Luteolibacter sp. Y139: one gene and its partner. The protein of the gene in region 1 interacts with the protein of each later gene in a pairwise test. Links are inferred from orthologs where the notes say so. Each region holds a gene or a part of one and is shown on either strand. Other genes may lie near its edges.

Evidence for each region. Proteins that work in one complex are often made in the same cells at the same time.
Region 2: the proteins of rplA (region 1) and thrS interact in binary tests that used the Escherichia coli proteins (3 or more experiments, as listed by UniProt). The link is inferred for Luteolibacter sp. Y139 from one-to-one orthologs.

Annotation. Positions count from the first base shown.
Region 1 is NZ_JBBUKT010000001.1:982,871-985,657, reverse strand. It holds rplA (50S ribosomal protein L1), read left to right. Parts: upstream 1-936; coding sequence 937-1,638; downstream 1,639-2,787. Other genes in the region: rplL (50S ribosomal protein L7/L12), read left to right, coding at 2,364-2,735; rplJ (50S ribosomal protein L10), read left to right, coding at 1,653-2,228; rplK (50S ribosomal protein L11), read left to right, coding at 426-854; nusG (transcription termination/antitermination protein NusG), read left to right, coding at 1-386. UniProt on the Escherichia coli protein: One of the primary rRNA binding proteins, it binds very close to the 3'-end of the 23S rRNA. Forms part of the L1 stalk. It is often not seen in high-resolution crystal structures, but can be seen in cryo_EM and 3D reconstruction models.
Region 2 is NZ_JBBUKT010000005.1:423,238-426,194, reverse strand. It holds thrS (threonine--tRNA ligase), read right to left. Parts: upstream 2,438-2,957; coding sequence 563-2,437; downstream 1-562. Other genes in the region: WKV53_RS15490 (tetratricopeptide repeat protein), read left to right, coding at 2,907-2,957; WKV53_RS15495 (hypothetical protein), read right to left, coding at 2,503-2,856; WKV53_RS15505 (hypothetical protein), read left to right, coding at 1-540. UniProt on the Escherichia coli protein: Catalyzes the attachment of threonine to tRNA(Thr) in a two-step reaction: L-threonine is first activated by ATP to form Thr-AMP and then transferred to the acceptor end of tRNA(Thr). The rate-limiting step is amino acid activation in the presence of tRNA.

The DNA of each region.
Region 1 (2,787 bases):
CCAAGCGGAAGTTCTTCCCCGGCTACATCATCGTGAACATGAACCTGCTCACGCCTGACAACCAGCTCGTCGAGAGGACCTGGTATTTCATCAAGGAGATGGAAGGCGTGATCGGCTTCGCCGGCACCAAGGACCGTCCGATCCCGATGCGCCAGAGCGAGGTGGACGCCATGCTTTCCCAAATCAAGGAGCGCGAAGAACATGCGCGCCCCGCCATCAGTTTCGAAGTCGGCGACACCGTGAAGGTGGCCGACGGCCCGTTCCAGAGCCAGAATGGCATCGTCGAGGAAATCGACCCCGAGCGCGGCAAGCTGCGCGTGGCGGTCACGATCTTCGGCCGCTCGACGCCCGTGGAACTCGAATACTGGCAGGTCGAACGCGCCTGAACTTAGAACCGCACCACATCCCGCAATCCTTTTACCACCATGGCCAAGGAAGTCGTTAAAGTCATCAAGCTCCAGATTCCCGCCGGAGCCGCCAACCCGTCCCCGCCCGTCGGTCCCGCACTTGGTCAAGCCGGTGTGAACATCATGGGCTTCTGCAAGGAGTTCAACGCCCAGACGCAAAGCCAAGCCGGCGACGTGCTCCCGGTCGTGATCTCGGTCTACAAGGACAAGAGCTTCACCTTCATCACCAAGAAGCCCCCCGCGGGCAACCTGCTGAAGAAGGCCGCTGGTCTCGCCTCCGGCTCCAAGGAGCCGAACAAGGTGAAGGTCGGCAAGATCACCAAGGCCAAGCTCATGGAAGTCGTGGCCATCAAGATGCCCGACATGAACACCAAGGACCCCGAGGCTGCCGCCCGCATCCTGGCTGGCACCGCCCGCCAGATGGGTCTGGAAATCGAAGGCATGTAATCCTTTCCGCGGCGCTCTCCGGAGCGCCGCAAGAAACCGCAGGAGGGCTGCTTCAAGTCCGCCAGCACTGCAAAAACGAAACATGAAGAACCGCAGCAAGCGCTACGAAAAAGCCGCCGCCCTCGTGCCGGCCGGCAAGTCCTACGGCTTGGAAGAAGCTGTCGGCACCGTGAAGAAATTCCCGGCGCCGAAGTTCGACCCGACCGTCACCGTTTCCTTCCACCTCGGCGTGGATCCCCGCAAGAGCGACCAGATGGTCCGTGGCTCCGTCGCCCTGCCTCACGGCTCGGGTAAGAACGTCCGCGTCGCCGTCTTCGCCGCTGGTGCCGCCGCTGAAGCAGCCGAGGCTGCCGGTGCGGAGTTCGTCGGCTTCGAAGAACTCATCAAGCGCGTCCAAGGTGGCTTCACCGACTTCGACGTGGCGATCGCCACGCCGGATGCGATGACCGAAGTCCGCAAGATCGCCCGTGTCCTCGGTCCCCGCGGCCTCATGCCGAACCCGAAGACCGGCACCGTGACCGACGACACCGCCAAGGCCATCAAGGAAGTCAAGGCAGGCCGTATCGACTACAAGCTCGATAAGAATGGCAACGTCTCCGGCGCTGTCGGCAAGGCCTCCTTCACCGAAGAAGCCCTCATCGACAATGCCCGCGCCTTCATCGACAGCGTGGTGCGCGCCAAGCCGCCGTCGGCCAAGGGCAACTTTGTCCGCAGCGTGACGGTCGCCGCCTCGATGTCCCCGGGCATCCCGCTGGAATCCAGCGTTTACACCAAGTCCGTCTAACTTTTTCCACGACCATGAATCCCGACAAGAAAGTCATCATCGACGCTCTGCTCGAAAAGGTGAACGCCTCGCCTTACGTGCTCGTGGTGGATTACACCGGCATGACCGTGCCGCAGTTCTCCGAGCTGCGCAACCGCCTGGGTGCGGCCGGTGCCGAGTGCCACGTCGCCAAGAACACCTACGTGAAGAAAGCTCTCGCCGAAGCCGGTCGTCCGGACATCGGTGAGTCGCTGGTCGGCCAGACCGCCTTCGTGACCGGTGAGAGCGAAGTCTTCGCCGCCGCCAAGGCCATCAAGAACTTCGAAAAGGAGTTCAAGAAGCCGGAAATGAAGGTCGGCATCCTCGGTGACGCCGTCCTCGACGCTGACAAGCTCAAGGCAATCGCCGACATCCCGTCCCGCGAAGCTGTCCTTTCCCAGCTTCTGGCGACGATCCTCGAGCCGTCCACCCGGATTGCCCGCGTCATCCAGAAGAAGTTCAACCCGGACGCCGACTCCAAGAAGGACGAAGCAGCCGAAGAAGCTCCGGCTGCCGAAGCTGCCGCCGAGCCCGTGGCCGAAGCAGCAGCAGAACCCGCCGCCGAAGCCTAATAAGAATCTGAATAGATGGCCGCGGCGTCTCCCGCCGCGGCCTGAACCCACAATGGTTCCTCGTCGGAGTGGCGGCCGCCACTCTCAAATGCCCGGAAGCCTCCGGGTGCGACGATACCGCAAAGGAGAAATACAATGGCCAATATCGAACAACTCGTTGAAGAACTCGGCAAGCTTACCGTTCTGGAAGCTGCTGACCTCGTGAAGAAGCTGGAAGAAACCTGGGGCGTCTCCGCCGCAGCTCCTGTCGGCGTTGCCGTGGCCGCTGGCCCGGTTGAAGTCGCTGAAGAAAAGACCGAATTCGACGTCGTCATCACCGACGGTGGTGCGAACAAGATCGCCGTCATCAAGGCCGTCCGCGAAGTGTCGCCGGGCCTCGGTCTCGCCGACGCGAAGAAGGTCGTCGAAAGCGCTCCTGCCAAGGTGCTCGAAGGTGTCTCGAAGGACGCCGCCGAAGCCGCCAAGAAGAAGCTCGAAGAAGCCGGCGCCAAGGTCGACCTCAAGTAATCCAGTTCCCGGATTTGCTTCGCGGCCCCGTTTCAAAGCGGGGTCGCGAAGT
Region 2 (2,957 bases), on another replicon or contig:
CTCTTCCACCTCATCGGCCGCCGGGACAATGTTTCCCTCTCCGGCATGCCTGGCGGGGATGCCACCATGATCGACACCTTCTACGCCAAATACGCCCACGAACTGGCTACCTACAATGACCAGCACTTCCCCGAACGCGTCACCTCCCGGCTAGTCCTTCGCGATCTCCTTTACTTCACCATAGAAGGGCTGGTGAGCGGCTTCGGTCAGCGCTTCTACTCCACTCGCGAGCGGATCGATGCCTACGTCGAGCACATCATCGCCACCACCTCGGCAGATGGAGTCCTACCCGGTGCCAGGAAACTCGATTTCTCCGCTCAACAGGCCGCCAGCTATGCACGCGCGCGCCTCGTCATGATCGCGGAAGAGCCCTACAGCATCGACCTCGATGGCTACCGCACCGGCGTGGCCACGCGCATCCATGCTGCGGCGAACAAAGGCGCCTTCACCGCCACCAATCTCGCCTACCTGGTCGCGCTCCTTGCCGACAACCACCAGACTCCTCTGGATCCCAAGCTGGGACCTCCAGAGGAGCCCTGATAGAAAACACAGGCGACGATCCTCAGAGCCTCCGCTCCTTGATCTCCGCCACGATCTCCGCGATGAACTCGCCCACCGGCTTCGCCCCAAGGTCATCCTTGTCGCGATGCCGCACGGACACGGTGCCCTCCTCAATTTCCTTCGCACCCAGCACCAGCATGTAAGGCACGCGATCCAGCCGCGTATTGCGGATCTTCGCACCCACCTTGTCGGACGAGCTATCCAGCGACACCCGCACGCCAGCCTCAGCCAGCTGCGTCGTCAGTGCCTCGGCAGCCTCCAGGAACTTGTCGGAAATCGGCAGCACCCGCACCTGCTCCGGTGCGAGCCACGTCGGGAACTTGCCCTCGAAGTGCTCGATCAGCAGACCCGTGAAACGCTCCAGCGAGCCGAACGGCGCGCGGTGAATCATCACCGGCCGGTGCGTCGTGTTATCCGCACCCACATACTCGAGCTTGAAGCGCTCCGGCAGCACGTAGTCCACCTGCACCGTGCCCAGTTGCCAATCGCGGCCGATCACGTCCTTCACCACGAAGTCGATCTTCGGCCCGTAGAACGCCGCCTCACCCGCTTCCTCGGTATAGGGCACATCAAGCGTCGCCGCCGCCTCACGACAAGCCGCCTCCGCCAGATCCCACTTCGCAGGATCACCCGTGAACTTGCTGTCATCCGGATCACGCAAGCCGACGCGCACGCGGTAATCCGTCATGCCGAGCGTCGTCAGCACCGTCTTCACCAGGCTCAGGCAGCCGATCAGCTCCTTCGCGATCTGATCCGGCGTGCAGAAAAGGTGCGCATCATCCTGCGTGAAGCCGCGCACGCGCGTCATCCCGCCGAGCTCGCCGGATTGCTCCCAGCGATACACCGTGCCGAATTCCGCCAAGCGCACCGGCAGATCACGATACGAGCGGTGCTCGCTCGCGAAGATCTTGATGTGGTGCGGGCAATTCATCGGCTTCAGCATGTAGCCCTCGTAGGTGCCATCGCTGAGACCATTGATCAGCTGCGCGCAGGTCGTGTCCTCATCCGCCAGCTTCTCGAGCACATCACGCTCGGGAATCGCCGGATACTGGCTCTCCTGATAGTAGGGGAAGTGCCCCGACGTGCGGTAAAGGTCCAGCTTGCCGATGTGCGGCGTGAAGACCTGCGAGTAGCCCTGCTTGTCCAGCTCCGCCGTGATGAAATCCTGCAACGCACGACGCACCAGCGCACCCTTCGGCTTCCACAGGATCAGGCCCTGCCCGACCGCTTCATCGATGTGGAAAAGATGCAGCTCACGGCCAAGGCGGCGGTGATCGCGCTTCTTCGCCTCCTCCAAGCGCACCAGGTGCTCTTCTAACAATTCCTTCGATTCAAAAGCCGTTCCATAAAGCCGCTGCAGCTGACCCTTCGACTCATCGCCCAGGTAGAAGGACGACGACACCGACATCAGCTTCACGTTCTTGCACTTGCCCGAGTAGCCCACATGGGGCCCCGCGCAGAGGTCGATGAACTCACCATTCTGGAAGCAGGAGATCTCCTCGCCCTCCGGAATCTTGTCGATCAGGTCCAGCTTGAAACGACTCGCATTGCCCGGACGCTCGGAAAGACCGCCGAGGCGACCGCTCTCGGCCATCGCCTTAGCTTCGTCGCGCGTCAGCACCCGGCGCTCGAACTTCTGGTTCTCCTTCGAGATCTTCTTCATCTCCGCCTCGATCTTCTCGAAATCATCCGGCGTGATCCGGTGCTTCATCTCGAAGTCGTAGTAGAATCCACTCTCGATCGGCGGCCCGTAGGCGAACTGGGCGTCCGGCCAAATGCGCAGGATGGCAGTCGCCATCACGTGGGCGCAGGAGTGGCGCAGGCGCTCCAGATCCGTCATTTGGGCGCGTTCTTCGAGAGTCTTCCGTTCGGACATGGGGCGGGGAGATTGGCCGGGAAAACGGCTTTTTCAATGCCCGATTCGCACCGATTCCGCCCTCCTCACTCCCCCGTCACCGGCCCGCGGTGCCGCACCTCGCTCCAATCCTTGATCCCGAGCACTTCCTTGGCGAAACGACCCTTTTCCTCAAATCCCGGCGCCCCCAGCGCCCGATACGCCCCCAGATCGGCTTGGCCCGTGCTGATCCGGCGGTCATCTCCGAATTTCCGCAGTCCCAGCCACACTGAAATAATCGAGCGACAGCATCGGGTGCGGAGCGGTGCCCGTCGTGCAACCTCCCATTCCCGGCCACCCGGATCCTGAAGCTGCACATCGTGCGCACTTCCCGGCTCAACCTTCAACGGCACATCTCCCTCCACCACCGCGACACGCAGTTCCCGCCGGAGGGCTTCCATCCCACTGCGGCATGCTTGCAATCCTAATAACAGCCCGGAAGACTCCGGTCATGATGAGGATAAAGATCGTCGCATTCCTTCTCTGCCTTTTCCCCTTCGTA